DNA from 2 places in the Paenibacillus sp. MB22_1 genome. Region 2 is predicted to be linked to the other one. Evidence: riboswitches for the same ligand, from Rfam matches in the RefSeq annotation. Region 2 holds a riboswitch; the other holds the start of a gene.
The links. Region 2 has a riboswitch for cyclic di-AMP ahead of ACL02P_RS12570 (TrkH family potassium uptake protein). Riboswitches for the same ligand answer to the same signal wherever they lie in the genome.
Positions count from the first base shown of each region.

Region 1: it holds a riboswitch for cyclic di-AMP, as region 2 does, so the genes downstream of both, ACL02P_RS11095 (KamA family radical SAM protein) here and ACL02P_RS12570 (TrkH family potassium uptake protein) in region 2, are expected to answer to the same signal.

Region 1 covers NZ_JBLADV010000001.1:2,342,084-2,349,525, reverse strand. The annotation lists gene cobT (nicotinate-nucleotide--dimethylbenzimidazole phosphoribosyltransferase) at 1-19, shown strand, start outside; gene cobU (bifunctional adenosylcobinamide kinase/adenosylcobinamide-phosphate guanylyltransferase) at 19-609, shown strand; gene cobS (adenosylcobinamide-GDP ribazoletransferase) at 606-1,466, shown strand; gene ACL02P_RS11105 (hypothetical protein) at 1,641-1,850, shown strand; gene ACL02P_RS11100 (cobyric acid synthase) at 1,906-3,489, shown strand; cyclic di-AMP (ydaO/yuaA leader) riboswitch at 3,513-3,655, shown strand; gene ACL02P_RS11095 (KamA family radical SAM protein) at 3,817-4,986, shown strand; gene ACL02P_RS11090 (hypothetical protein) at 5,051-5,293, opposite strand; gene ACL02P_RS11085 (ISNCY family transposase) at 5,484-6,848, shown strand; gene ACL02P_RS11080 (methyl-accepting chemotaxis protein) at 6,928-7,442, opposite strand, start outside.
Region 2 covers NZ_JBLADV010000002.1:195,768-203,209, forward strand. The annotation lists gene sdhA (succinate dehydrogenase flavoprotein subunit) at 1-204, opposite strand, end outside; gene ACL02P_RS12550 (succinate dehydrogenase cytochrome b558 subunit) at 331-1,002, opposite strand; gene ACL02P_RS12555 (LysR family transcriptional regulator) at 1,286-2,197, shown strand; gene ACL02P_RS12560 (ArsB/NhaD family transporter) at 2,297-3,577, opposite strand; gene ACL02P_RS12565 (potassium channel family protein) at 3,620-4,282, opposite strand; gene ACL02P_RS12570 (TrkH family potassium uptake protein) at 4,300-5,643, opposite strand; cyclic di-AMP (ydaO/yuaA leader) riboswitch at 5,711-5,873, opposite strand; gene ACL02P_RS12575 (CPBP family intramembrane glutamic endopeptidase) at 6,223-7,442, shown strand, end outside.

The sequences.
Region 1 (7,442 bases), on a different contig from region 2:
TGGTGGGGGGACCGAGTGATGAAGATCCTGGTGACCGGCGGAGCCCGCAGCGGCAAAAGCACATTCGCTGAACGTTGGGTCATGAAACAGGCAACATCCGCTGATTACGTTGCAACGGCGCAAGCGTTTGACGATGAGATGAAGGCCCGTATCAGGTTGCACCAGCTCCAGCGGGAGCAAAGCGGGTTCACCTGGACGACGCATGAAGCGCCGCTTGAACTAGCAGAACTGCTGCAGGAGTTAGGTAAGCGGCCCGTTGCAAAGGAGGGCGCGGCCGCCGAAGCCGCGGGTCCTGTTGTGCTGGTCGACTGCCTGACGTTATGGTTGTCGAACGTGCTGCTGAGCGCATCGGAACAGGCCGATGGTGTGGACGCCGTTTTGACGCGGGAAATTGAACGGTTGACCGCTGCGGCCGAGGCTTTTCCCGGCACTTTGGTGATGGTTACAAATGAGGTTGGCAGCGGGATCGTGCCGGAGTATCCGCTTGGCCGGCAATATCGGGATTGGGCCGGGCTGCTGAACCGAACGATGGCGTCTATCTCGAATCAGGTGTTTCTGGTTACCGCCGGCATCCCCATCGAGTTGAAAAGCAGGGAGTATCGCTTATGACGAACGGACCAGAGCACAAAGCGCCCTCCGGGGCGGGTAAGCATGGAGCTCTGCAGCCGATCTTGGCGGCCTTCCAGTTTCTGTCACGCTTTCCGGTACGGGCTGAACTGGATTTTACAACGGACTTGCTGCGGCGCAGTATCCCCTATTATCCGCTTGTCGGAGCAGCAATCGGCGCTGTCGTCTGGGCAGGCGGCTTGCTTGCCGACTGGCTGCTTCCTTCGTACCCGGCAGCCATCCTTTCCTTATTGATTTGGGTTGGATTAACTGGAGGTTTGCATTTGGACGGTTGGATGGATACGGCCGACGGACTGCTGAGCTACCGGTCACGCGACAAGATGCTTGAGATCATGAAAGACAGCCGGGTAGGCGCCATGGGCGTGCTGGCCTGCGTCCTATTGCTGATGCTCAAAGCCTCGCTGCTGACCTCGCTCTTCCAAGGGGGCCTGCTGACGTCAGGACTGGCGATATGGCTGGCACCTCTGTGGAGCCGGTGGTTTATGACCCGGGCGATGCACCGCTGGCCCAAGGCCCGGCAAGGTGAGGGATTGGCTGCGCAATTCCACGGCTTCAGCGAACGGGATGCCTGGGGGAGCACCATCATGGCGGTGACGATATCCGTTGTAGTGTTGCTGCTCACTTTGCTCGTGTTGCTGGGAGGAATGGACGAATCGGCTTTGCTGCGATCGCTGCTGTTTATCGGCCTGTCTCCCTTTATCGCCTGGGCGGCGGGAACTTGGGCCGCTCGACGAATCAATGCCAAGCTCGGCGGTTTGACCGGCGATACCTACGGGGCGCTGGGCGAAGGGTTGGAAGCTGTCCTGTTGCTGCTTGCAGTGCTGATTTTTGCCCATTGATAACTCGCGGAGCGGAGGTGCTCTTGGGGGAGGGGACCTTCTACGGCGAGCGCTTTTGCATCATTATCCCCTTGAATCAGAACCAAGGAGAAAAGAAGAAGGTTAGAGCTGGACAGATTAATCGAGAATCCTAAGAGAAACAGGTCGACTGTTAAGTAGCGGAGAATCAAAATCGTGCATTATCACCGTATGCTGAATGAAAGGGATAATGGTGGAAAGGTCGAGCGTCATCACCACCACCTGATCGAGAGGGATAATGGTGGAAAGGTCGAGCGTCATCACCACCACCTGATCGAAGGGGATAATGGTGTAAAAGGCCCTGGCAAGATACTACACTGCTGCACGGTTTGGAAAGGAGGGGAACGCGATGGGCGAAAATCATAAGAAGCTTCTGGATCAGGATCAGGAAAAAAGCGCATCAGCATCAGGTGCTGTACTCATGGTTCAAGGGACGGCGTCTGACGTGGGCAAGAGCGTGATCGTGACGGCGCTGTGCCGTATTTTTGCGCAGGATGGGCTTCGACCGGCTCCGTTCAAGTCACAAAATATGGCCTTGAACTCGTATGTTACGGCGGACGGCCAAGAAATTGGACGGGCCCAAGGGATTCAGGCGGAGGCTTGCGGCATCGCTGCCACCACCGACATGAATCCGGTATTGATCAAGCCAACCGGGGACATGCACTCGCAGATCGTTGTGCATGGGCGTCCTTACCGTCACCTTAGCGCATCTGATTATCGTGAGGAGTTTCTGCCCCATGCCAAGCCGCTGGTCATGGAAGCGCTCGGTCGGCTCCGCGATAGGCATGGCATTGTGGTGATCGAGGGGGCTGGGAGCCCGGCGGAAATCAACCTGAAGCAACGGGATATCGTCAACATGAACTTGGCTGAATGGGCGGATGCTCCCGTGATCTTGGTGGGGGATATTGACCGCGGCGGCGTTTTTGCTTTTCTCGTTGGTACCCTGGAGCTGCTTGAGCCACACGAACGCGCCCGCGTAAAAGGGTTCATTATCAACAAGTTCCGCGGCGATTTGTCTCTATTGCAGCCCGGGCTGGATTGGCTGGAGCAGCGGACCGGAATCCCCGTACTAGGAGTGCTCCCCTTTCTGCCTGATCTGGATATCGAAGCAGAGGATTCCGTTGTCCTGGATACCTATCCTGCCCATCCAGAGCAAGCGCCAAGTAAGGAACTGGACATCGCAGTCATCCGTTACCCGCATATTTCCAACTTCACCGATTTTGATCCGTTGGCCGCCGAACCGGACGTGTCGCTACGTTATGTAAGCAAGCTGTCGGAGCTTGGGCATCCCGATGCGGTGATTTTACCGGGGACCAAGGATACGATCAGCGATCTGGAATTTTTGCGTAGGCAAGGGCTGGCGGAGGCTATTTGCAGCCTGATTGAAGAGGAGACGCGCACCCAGCTGGTCGGAATCTGCGGCGGATATCAAATGCTGGGAGAACAACTGCATGACCCCGAAGGCGTGGAGTCCAATGAACCGAGGTCTGCGTTAGGATTGGGCCTGCTCCCCTTGGCAACAACCTTCCTCCCAGGCAAAAAAACGGTACGGGTGCACGGCTATACGTGCGAGGACCAGCCGATATCGCTGCACTCTAAGAACCGCCGGCTGCCGATCTCAGGCTATGAGATTCATGCCGGCTCGACCCAGCAGCTGCGGGACACTCGTCCCTTATTTATGCTTCGGGTCAATGAGGAGCCAGTACAAGGGTCAGGGACAGCCCCGGAGTTAGAACAGGCTGAGACGCAAACACATCCGGAAGGCGCAGCCCGCGCCGATGGCAGGGTGTTTGGGACGTATCTGCACGGAGTGTTCCATAATGATGCCTGGCGACGTGCTTGGCTGGACGGACTGCGTACGAGCAAAGGGCTCGAACCTTTGAGCGTCACCTTTGTTTCTTCCTCGCGGAAGGAGGAAGCCTTCGATCGGTTAGCGGAGCAGGTTCGCAGGCATTTGCGCATGGATCTCATTTACGACATCGCCGGGATCCAAGGTAAGCTTTGACAAATCGGGTGATGTTAGGGTAGGATAAAAGTACGCTTAATTTTCGATGGGTAAAGTCGAAAAGCGGGGGAACCAATCTTTTGGGGCGAATCGTTGTAGGATTAACGTAGGGAACCATCTTTCCCGAGCCCGTCAGCTAACCTCGTTTGCAGTGGATGGGTCATTTTAATATTATTTCAGTCATCAATTAATGACCCTGTTCTTTGAAGCGGGGTCTTTTTGCGTTCTGCAAGACCTTTGACCCGAGCATTCGGTGGAGTACTCGCATTCACTGCAAGTTTCGAGCTTCTTCTTTACGCATCGCACTATTAAAGGAGGAGAGGATTTATGGCTAGTCCGAAGTACATCACCGATATTGCCAAGGTGAGCCAGTTGTCCGAGCAGGAGCGGCAGGAGTTGAAACCGATTACGGACAAATTCGTTTTTCGGGTGAATGACTACTATTTGAATTTGATCGACTGGAATGATCCAGAGGACCCGATCCGCAAGTTGGTGATCCCCAATACGGGAGAGCTGAAGGAATACGGGCGTTGGGACGCTTCCGACGAAGCGGCGAACTATGTGGTGCCTGGCTGCCAGCATAAATACCGCACGACCGCGCTGCTGATCGTGTCCGAGGTTTGCGGCTCCTATTGCCGGTATTGCTTCCGTAAACGGTTGTTTCGCAACGATGTGAAGGAAGCGATGGCGGATGTCACGCCTGGCATCGAGTATATCGCCCAGCATCCGGAGATCAACAACGTCCTGTTAACCGGCGGTGACAGCTTGATTTTGGCTACAAAGAAACTGCGTTCGATTCTCGAACGGCTAAGAGCCATTGAGCATGTAAAAATCATCCGACTCGGCTCCAAAATTCCTGTTTTTAATCCTATGCGTATTTATGAAGATCCGGAATTGCTGGATCTGATTAGGGAGTTCTCCACTGTAGACCAACGGATTTATGTCATGGCGCATATCAATCATCCGCGCGAAATTACCCCTGAAGCCAAAAGAGGGTTCCAGGCGTTACACGACGCTGGGGCTATCGTGGTTAATCAAACGCCGATTCTCAAAGGCATCAATGATGATGCGGCCGTGCTTGGCGAATTGCTGGACCGCTTATCGTGGGCCGGCGTCACTCCGTACTATTTCTTTATCAATCGTCCCGTTGCCGGAAATGCTGATTTCGTGATCCCGCTGAAACGAGCATATCAACTAGTGGAGGAAGCGAAAGCCCGTACATCGGGGCTTGGCAAACGCGTGCGGCTTTCAATGAGCCATTCTTCGGGAAAAATCGAAATCCTGGCCATTGAAAACGGGCAGGCTTATCTCAAATATCATCAGTCCCGGGACGGTGAATACGGCAAATTTATGATTTTGCCTTGCCCGGATGATGCTACCTGGTTCGACGATCTGCCAGGCAGTGAAGCGTACTGGAAGAAGCCGGAATCGAAGCTGGATACGCAGTCGGATCAGCCAATGGAAGACGCTGCAAGCGCAGTGTCCATTACGGGATAAAACAAAACGTACCCTTCCGCTTCCCCGATCAGGGGAGCGTGAAGGGTACGTTTTGTTTTTAGAGTCAGATCCGGAATTTTGCGATCGACTCCTGCAGCGCCAACGCCTGCTCATGCAGCGAACGAACCGTACGCGCGTGATTTTCCATTTCGCTCAGTTGTTGCTGCGAATAGCTGCTGATTTGCTCCACGTTAGCGAGCGACTTGGCGGTAATATTGGCGGATTCCTCCACCGATGCGGTCACTTCCTCGGTACCGGCGGATACCTCTTGGGTGGATGCTGAGACCGATTGAATCGTCAAGTTCACGTTCTGAATCAGCTTAGTTAGTTTCCCCTGAAAAAGTCAGGGTGTTTTGAGCATAATTAAAAGGAATTCAGCACCTCAAAATGGAAATTGTTATTGACGAGATAACAAAGTTCCACACCCCGAGGGAAGAATTCCTTTGCTATAGGAGTTCAACAGAAGCCCTCGGGAATCCTTCCAAGAGGTGAAGAAAATGTTGAAACTTCGAGACGAGCAATTGACCATCTGGGATGCCATTCTCCCGGAATCTGTTAGAAAGTTGCCGGTCGAGCTTGCAATCATAGATCAATTACTGGACGACGACCGTTTTCTTCAACCGTTTACTGAGTTGCACCCGAAAGGCAAGAAAAGCGGCCGTCCTACGCTTGCAATTGAAAAGTACATCCGTCTTATGGTCCTGAAGCATAAATACAATTTGGGCTACGAGTCACTCGTGAAGGAAGTCGGTGACAGCATCACATGGCGAATGTTCTGCCGGTTTGCCATCGACGAACCGATGCCCGACCCGTCTACGCTCATCTATGCCCGCAAACGCTACGGCGACAAGATCGTCGAAGACATCAATGCCGCACTCGTAAAGCAGTGTGAGGAAAAAGCCGTTCTGAAAACCCGCAAATTGCGCACGGATACGACGGTTGTGGAATCCGACATCCATCACCCGACAGACGCTACGCTGTTGCAAGATGGCGTAAAAGTCATCACTCGAACGATTCAGAAAATCCGGAAAGTCGCCTCCCACACTGTTCAAGGCTTTGAAGATCGTACGGCAGAAATCAAGGAAAAGATTCTGTCCATCGCGAAAGTTCTACGTCGCCGCACCCGTGAATCTTGGGAAGAAGTTGACCGGATCACTGGGAGCGTAATCGAAGTAGCCGAGAACGTTGTGAACAAGGCGCAAGCCGTTATCGAGAAACTGCAAGACAAGGGCAAAGCTGCTCTTCGACAAAGTAAAACCAAACTGACCGAGGCGGTCACGCTAACCGGCAAGTTGTTGGAACAAGCCAAACAGGTCGTTTCCGGCAATCGAATCATCGCAGATCGGATCGTCAGTTTCTTTGACCCGGAAGCAAGACCGATTAAGAAAGGTAAGCTGGCCAAAGGAACTGAGTTCGGCTACAAGGTGCGAATCGACGAGACGGAAAGCGGCTTTGTGACCGGCTACGCTGTCTACGAGGGGAACCCCTCGGATGATGAACTGCTCGTTCCCGCTGTACAGGCGCATATCAAGCAATTCGGCAAAGCGCCGCAAGCTGTAGCGACCGACCGCGGTTTCTCAAGCAAGAAGAACGAAACGGCCATTACCGAACTTGGTGTGAAGCGAGCTAGCTTGCCGCGAAAGGGCAAAAAAGGCATTGCCCGATCCGAGTACGAAAACGAATTATGGTTCAAAGACTTGCAGCGTTACCGTGCAGCTGGAGAAGCGAAGATTAGTCTTCTCAAGCGGAAGTACGGTTTGAACCGCAGCAGGTATCGGGGCTTTGTCGGCTCAAAATGCTGGGTCGGCTTCGGGATTCTGACCCACAACCTGCAAAGAGCGGCAAAAATGCTCCAAAACTAACATGGAAACCGATCATTAGGGAAAGTTCCCCCTCACAACCCAGCCAGCAACCCGAAACTATTTTTGAAAATCGACTTTTTCAGGAGCAACTAGTTAATTGTTCAAACGCCTGACCAGCTTGCTTCACCCGTTCTGTTCCGGAAACGATTTCCTCGCTGGCCCGTTGCATAGCGTTGACGGAGTTTTCCGATTCTTCTCGAATACTGAGCAGGTTCTCACCGATTTCCTCCATCGCCTGGCGGGACTGCTCAGCCAGCTTACGGACTTCTTCGGCGACGACAGCAAACCCTTTGCCGTGCTCGCCGGCCCGTGCCGCTTCGATCGCCGCATTCAGTGCCAGAATATTAATTTGCTTCGTAATTTCCGTAATGGTTACGACAACGTTTGAAATTGACTCCGAGCGATCATTCAGCGTGCGGATATGCCCCAGCGTCCGATTAGCCGCATCTTCTACATGCTGCATCTGCGTAACCGCCGTTTGTGCCAAAGTATTCCCGGCACCGGCTTCATCCGCAGCTTGTCCAATCTGTTCGGTGACTTCGGCAGACGAAGCGGCAATGTGCTGTACACCTTGCGAAATTTCTTCCATCGCAC
Region 2 (7,442 bases):
ATCGTCAAAATGCTCCCAAGGCGAGTCGCCTTCGCCTTTCGTATTCACGGCCCCGTTAATGCCGCCTTGCGCGCACACCGAGTGGGAACGTTTTACCGGCACAAGGGAAAACAGCTGTACCGGCACGCCTGCTTCGGCTGATTTGATCGTAGCCATCAAGCCGGCCAAGCCGCCGCCAACGACGATTAAGCTTTGTTTAGCCATTTGCTTTCAACTCCTAAAAGTTTTGTGAGCGATACTTCAACGGAAATGCTTCGTACAAAACTTGCACCGGAAGCATTCGCTTAGTTTTGTGAGCGTTACTTCAAACGAGTCATCTACGAACAAAGCCTAAGCCATCCAAGCCTTTGCCGTCTCCAGCAAGGCAGTGCCTTCGGCTTGGAATTCCGAGCCGCGGAATGCGATCAGCGACCACACGAACATGATAGCAACGATCGCGAACAAGCCCATGCAAATATAGGAGGACACACGTTGCGACCGCGGGCCGACTGTCACGCCCCAGCTGACGAGGAACGACCACAATCCATTCGTAAAGTGGAAGGCCGCCGACACGACCCCAATGATATACAACGTGAAGAGAAGCGGGTTGCTGACGATCTCATGCATCAAGCCGCCCAATTCCTCATGCTCCACATTGCCCAGCGCTACCTGTACACGGGTCTCCACCACGTGCCAGATCACGAACACAAACGCGATAACGCCGGTAATCCGCTGCAACAAATAACGCAGGTTGCGCTCGGTTGGGAACCGCCGATTGTTCGGCTTCGCCTGAAACGCAATATAAAGCCCGTAAACCCCGTGATACAAGAGCGGCAGCCAGATCCCAAAAATCTCCAAAACCAAGACGAGCGGCAGGCTGTTCAGGAACGCGACAGCTTCCCTAAAGCCTTCGCTCCCGCCTTCCACCGCCGAAAAGTTGGTGATCATGTGCTCCAGCAGGAAAAATCCCAGCGGAATGACGCCCAGCAGCGAGTGCAGTTTTCTGGAATAAAACCCTTTCATAAATGCGTATACCCCTTTCTCATTCCATCATCCGTTTCAACTTGCGCAATTTCACTCAAGATTCGACCTTACGGGGGCGCGGAGGTTGAATATGATAAATACCACACCGCAGTCGGTAAAACCCCTTTGTACCTCCAGTTACTTGTGAACAACTTGTGTCACTTTTCATGTTACTCCTTTTTATCTTATAATGGAATTGCAATATATTTATTAATCATTATAACAAATTCGCATAAGCTAACCTGTCGAATCTTGTCCTTCACCCAGAAAAAGGAGGTAACCCATGCTGGAAGAGTTGCTGGTGTTCACCACCGTCGTGGAGCAATCCAGTTTGAACAAAGCATCCAAGCTGTTAAACCTGTCCCAGCCCGCCCTTTCGCGGAAAATCGCCAAGTTGGAGGAGGAGTGGGGGGTCTCCCTGTTTCACCGCAAAGGGAAAAGACTCGAGCTGACCCGCGTCGGGCAGGAAGCTTACCAATATGCGCTGGAACAGCGGCAACGCCACCAGAACTTCCTGCAGACCGTGTCCCGAATCAAGGCAGCGGAGCGCCGTATCGTCACGTTAGGCGCCAGCCTGACGACGATCCAAACCACCCTGCCGCCGCTCGTGACCTCATTAATGGAGAAGTTTCCAGATATCGAATTGAAGCTCGTTACCGGCAAAACCCATGAAATCGTCTCTTATGTCCGCGAGAAGAGAGTGGACTTCGGCGTCGTGGCCTCCCTGGTGAACGAGACGGGCTTGAAATGCTTGCCGCTGTTCAAAGACCACCTCGAGTTGGTCGTTCCCAAAGGGCATGAGCTAGCCGCCGCCGGGCAGAAGCGCCGTCTGATCATGGACGATCTGAACGGTCGGCCGATGATCGTATTTTCCAAGGGAACTTGGTATCGCCGGCTGATCGACGACCTGTTTGGACGCTACAGCATCGTGCCCGATATTCGCATGGAAATCGATTCGTTTGAAGCGATCGTCCGCCTGCTGCCGATCTGTAAAGCAGCCGCGCTATTGCCCAAATCGTACCTGCGTATGCCGCTGCTGCGGGATAACGGCCTGCTGACCGTGCCGATTCCAGAACTGGCCCAGACACGGCGCGAAACCTGTCTCGTATATGGCGACAAATCGGAGCTGACGAGCGAAACGAAGGAATGGATCACGCAAATCCGCGAAACCCTCGTGAAAGAATTGCCGCTCTAACGCCACCATGATCCACCCGAACCTAAACAGCTATTCGTTACACCAAAAAAGCTGCCGCTCCTTCAGGCTAAAACCTGGATTAGCGGCAGCTTGTCTATTTTAAATGAAGTATCGCAAATAAACGTAGAGGCTGGAGATCAAAATGGTGACGATCATCAGCGGCAGCCCGTATTTCAAATATTTTAGGAAGCTGATCGGTTCCCCTTCCTTGGCGGACATCCCAGCAGCGATCAAATTGGCGCTGGCTCCGATTAATGTTCCGTTTCCACCGAGACAAGCGCCAAGCGATAGGCTCCACCATAGCGGCTCCAGGTGCTGAATCCCCATTCCGCCCATGTCTTGGATCATCGGAATCATCGTCGCCACCAGCGGAATATTGTCGATAAACGCCGACGCCAAAGCACTCAGCCAGAGGATCAGCATCGAGGTGGTTAGCGGATCGCCTCCAGTCAGGCGCATCACCTCTTCGGCCACTCTCGTAATGATTCCCGTTTCAACCAACCCTCCGACCAATACGAACAAACCCACGAAAAAGAAGATGGTGGGCCATTCCACCGAACGGAAGGCTTGTTCCATCACGTGCTCGCCGGTCATGAGCAGCAGCAAGAAGGCGCCAGCCAGCGCAATAGTAGCCGTTTCCAGATGTATGTATTGATGAAGGAAAAAGCCCAACAAGGTCAACCCCAAGGCGATCAGGCATTGGGTGAGCAGCTTTTTCTCCGTAATCAAGCCCTCCAGACTGATCTCCATCAAGCTCTGTTGATGAGCATAAGCCTTTTTCAACTCTTTGCGGAAGATCACGATCACAAGCGGCAGAATCACTGCCAAAATGATCAACACGACTGGCGTCAAATTTTGCATGAAGGCTACGAAGGTCAGTTCCTTCACGGCGCTGCCAATCATAATGTTGGGAGGGTCTCCGATTAAAGTCGCCGTCCCGCCGATATTCGTGGCAAGAATCATAGAAAAGAGGTAAGGGAACGCCTGAACCCTCAACCTCCGCGTAATGCTAAATGCCACCGGGACCATCAAAATAATGGTCGTTACGTTATCCAGGAATGCCGAACCTATCGCGGTGATCAGCGCCAGCAACCACAGCAGAGTGATCGGATTGCCTTTGGCCAGCTTGGCCGTCCATATGCCGATGTACGTGAATAAACCGGTCTTGGCTGTCGTATTCACGATGATCATCATCCCGATCAAGAGTCCCAGCGTATTAAAATCAATATGATGCACTGCGCTCTCCTGATCAAGGATGCCAAAGATTATCATGAACGCCGCACCAGCCATAGCCAGCACCGTTCGGTGAATTTTCTCAGATATAATGAGTGCGTAGGTCAGCAAAAAAATGATTAAAGCCCAAATGGCCTGTTGTTCCATACTTCTCTCCGTTCCATGCTAGTAAGCCATCTTACCATCTTATTAAGGATTGATGATTGATTCAAATTGCTCGATATTTTTCTTTGCTCCTATAATAACCATAATGTCGCCTTCATTTAACTGATCCATCGCAGTGGGAGCAACCAAAATACCGCCATTGCGGTGAATCGCCACGATGCTGCAGCCAAAGCGTGCCCGCATATTGAGGTCACCTATGCTTTTATGGTTCAAGCAAGTGGGAACTTTCATTTCTACGATGCTGTATTCCTTCGACAGTTCAATATAATCCAGCAAATTTGGAGTAACCAGCTGATGGGCCACACGAACCCCCATGTCGCGTTCTGGATAAATCACCCGATCCACCCCCAGCTTCTCCAGAGCTCGGCCGTGCAGAAGCGAGATCGCTTTGGCAACTACCGTTTTAATGCCAAGATCTTTGAGGAGAATAGCTGCCAGGATGCTCATTTGAATGTCGGTGCCAATCGCTACGATCCCGCAATCGAAATTACGAACCCCCAGCGACTTCAGCACCTCTTCTTCTGTAGCATCGGCGACAACCGTATGCGTGAGCCGATCGCTAAGTTCTTCCACGATCTCTTCATTCCGGTCGATGCCCAGAACCTCATATCCTAACTCCATCAATTCCAAGGCCAGACTCGAGCCGAAGCGCCCCAAGCCGATGATCACAAACTGCTGCTTTTTCATTTTTGCCCGTTTTCCCCTTATCCAATAATGATTTTGCCTTCTGGATGGCGGTACAGCTCTTTTCCTTTCTTCGGACCGAGCGCATAAGCAAGCGTCAGCGGCCCGAGCCGACCGGCGAACATGGTGAAGCTGATGATAATTTTACCGATAACCGTTAGTTTCCCCGTCAACCCCATCGTAAGTCCGACCGTGCCGAAAGCCGAAGTGGTTTCAAACAAAATCGATAAAAAGCTCGCGTCCTCCGTGGTAGACAATACCATTGCCACTGCTAAGACCAGGAATAAGGCAAGCATCGTGATCGTAAGCGCCTTAAAGACCCGTTCCCCGGCCATCCGGTACCTGAACAGGACTAGGTCAGTCCTTCCGCGAATCATCGAACCAACCGAGCCGACCAGAATCGTAAATGTGGTCGTCTTAATTCCGCCCCCCGTAGAGCCTGGGGAGGCCCCGATAAACATCAGGATGATCATGAAGAATTGCGTTGCCTGCCGTAATGACCCAATATCCAGCGTGTTGGCTCCCGCCGTACGCGGCGTCACCGATTGGAAAAACGAACCCCAGATCTTGCCGCTCCAACTGAGCTGAGCAAGCGTACGCGAGTTCGTGAACTCAAAGATGAAAATGACTAACGCCCCGATCACGATCAGCACCGACGTCATCGACAATACCACCTTCGAATGCAACGACAGCTTCCGCCGCTTCCGAAACTCGAATACGTCGGACAGTACGATAAATCCGATCCCGCCCGAGACGATCAGAAACATCGCAACGAAGTTCACGATCGGATCAGCAACGTACTTCGTGAAGCTTTGATATTCACCAAACAGGTCAAACCCTGCATTATTGAACATCGAGACCGCGTGCCAAACTCCGAAATACAGCGCCCTACCAATCGGCATATCGAATGACCATCGAATCGCAAACATCAGCGCCGCACTGGATTCAATAACGAGCGAATACAACAGAACTTTGCGGATTAACCGTACGATTCCTTCCACAGAGTTTTGGTTCATCGCTTCTTGGAGGATGAGACGGTCTTTTAGCGATATTTTTCGTTTCAGGACAAGGGAGAACAAAGTGGCCATGGTCATAAACCCAAGCCCCCCAATCTGGATCAGCAGGACGATCACGACTTGTCCAAAGGTTGAAAAATAGGTCCCGGTATCAACCACGACCAACCCCGTAACACAGGTTGCTGAAGTAGCCGTGAACAGTGCGTCGACGAACGGGAGTGTTTCCCCGGTCGTACTGGAAATCGGCAGCATGAGCAGTAGCGCACCCAGCAAAATAATGATCGCAAACCCAGTCACCAATATCTGCGGCGGAGAAAGGTTAATTTTCTTGGTATGCAACGCGTTCACCTCATCATCGTTCTGAAAAAAACACAAAAGAAAAAAAGCACTGGAAATCCAATGCCTTTCGGTGTTTGGTTCCTGATGCACAGGCCTACGAGGTTAGCTGACGGATTCGGACATGCCCAGTTGCCCTATTCGCGGAACATATCCCCTTGCTGGGAGTTGAAGCTCCGTGAAATTCACCCCAAAATATACGGTTCCCCCGTTTTCGTTGCGAAATTCGGCCAATCTTTTCAATTGTTTTCAATCATTTTTCGTCAAATGGATTATATCCCTTATTCCGTCCCGCCACAAAGCTCTATTTTCAAGAAAAAGACCAGAAAAGGACGAAATCAGGGATTGTGCAGATTAAGTTCGCCCCCAATCTAAATGATGCGTAGACTTGCCGAAGTTTTTGCCGTTTCTCGTCAATTTTGCCCTCCGTCTGGCGCAGGGGGGATAGCTGTGTTATCTTTACTTTGACGTACTTGAGGGAAAAACATACCTCATAATATAAGAAGAGTACGTGTTCCCGATTTCATTCAACTTAATAACAAAGGAGTTTTGCGAGTGAGTTCCCCTTTGACGTCAAATGGCCGCCGCAGGATGAAGACCAAAAATCTGTGGCTGCTGGCCGCCCTAGGATTCATTGTGTTCGTCGCCGTTCAACTGTTTCCGACCACCGATTCGGAGTCCTTGCAGCTGCAGCAAGCAAATGAGGTGATCAGCAAACCGGAAGCAGCTGCCCATGCAAGTGAATTTGTCCAATCCGTACTTGGGATCGACCTGCCGAATCCCACGAAGGATAAAGCATTGATTACATACGAAACGCGTTCCGATCTGTTTGGTTACTTAACCAAAGCCGATCTGCTCGCCCCATACTTAAAAACGTATGACAAGCAATTTCCATATGACGTATTTCGTGTCCGTTACACGGACCCCACCGAATCGTTAAGCGCCGTGACCGTGGATGTCCATATGACCACCGGTCAAGTCGTCGGCTTCGAGGAGATCAGTTCCTCCAGCAACGCCACCAAGCAGATGATGCTTGATGTAGGATCGGAAACCACCGATTCCATGAAGGCATGGGAGGGGGATTTAACGTTAGCGGAGAAAGAAGAGCTGGCACAGCCTTACCTGAACGCCTTTGGATTTAAACCAAGCGATCTGGAGCTGGCCTCCGGTGAAGGGGATGTGGGCCTCCTCTACCATATCAATGGCTACACGTTAGGCGAATCGCAAGCGGAAATCAAGCTCAGCTTCGAATACGGCAAGGTTTCCTCGTTGGAGAGCTATTTTACCGTACCGCAGGCTCATCAGGACTACGTCGCCGGACAGACGAAAATCGCCAGCTGGCTCACCTATGCCGGATACGCCCTGTTGACGTTCGTGCTGGCGATTCTGGCGATCGTCTACAGCGCGCTGACGCGGGCCCATACCTCGTTTAAGCGGGGTATTTTCCTGGCTTCGGCTTACTTCGTGCTATCCACGATTGGAACGATCAACATGATCCCCGTGTTCCAAAAAGACGGTCTTGAATCCGGCGTGCTCATCTTTGGCCTCTTCTTCCAAGGTCTGGTGACGTTGTTCCTCGCCGCTTCCGTGTACTTCTCGCTGGTGGGCGGCGATGGACTGTGGCGGAAGAACGGCATCAACTTGTGGGCGCGATCACGGGAAGAAGGGTACGGCCGTTCCATCCTGACCTCCGTGGCTGACGGGTATGCCTGGGCATTGATCCTGTTAGGCGTTCAATCCGTTGTTTTCTTCATTTTAGAGCAAACGATTCATACCTGGTCCACGACCGATGCGACGCAATCGCCTTACAA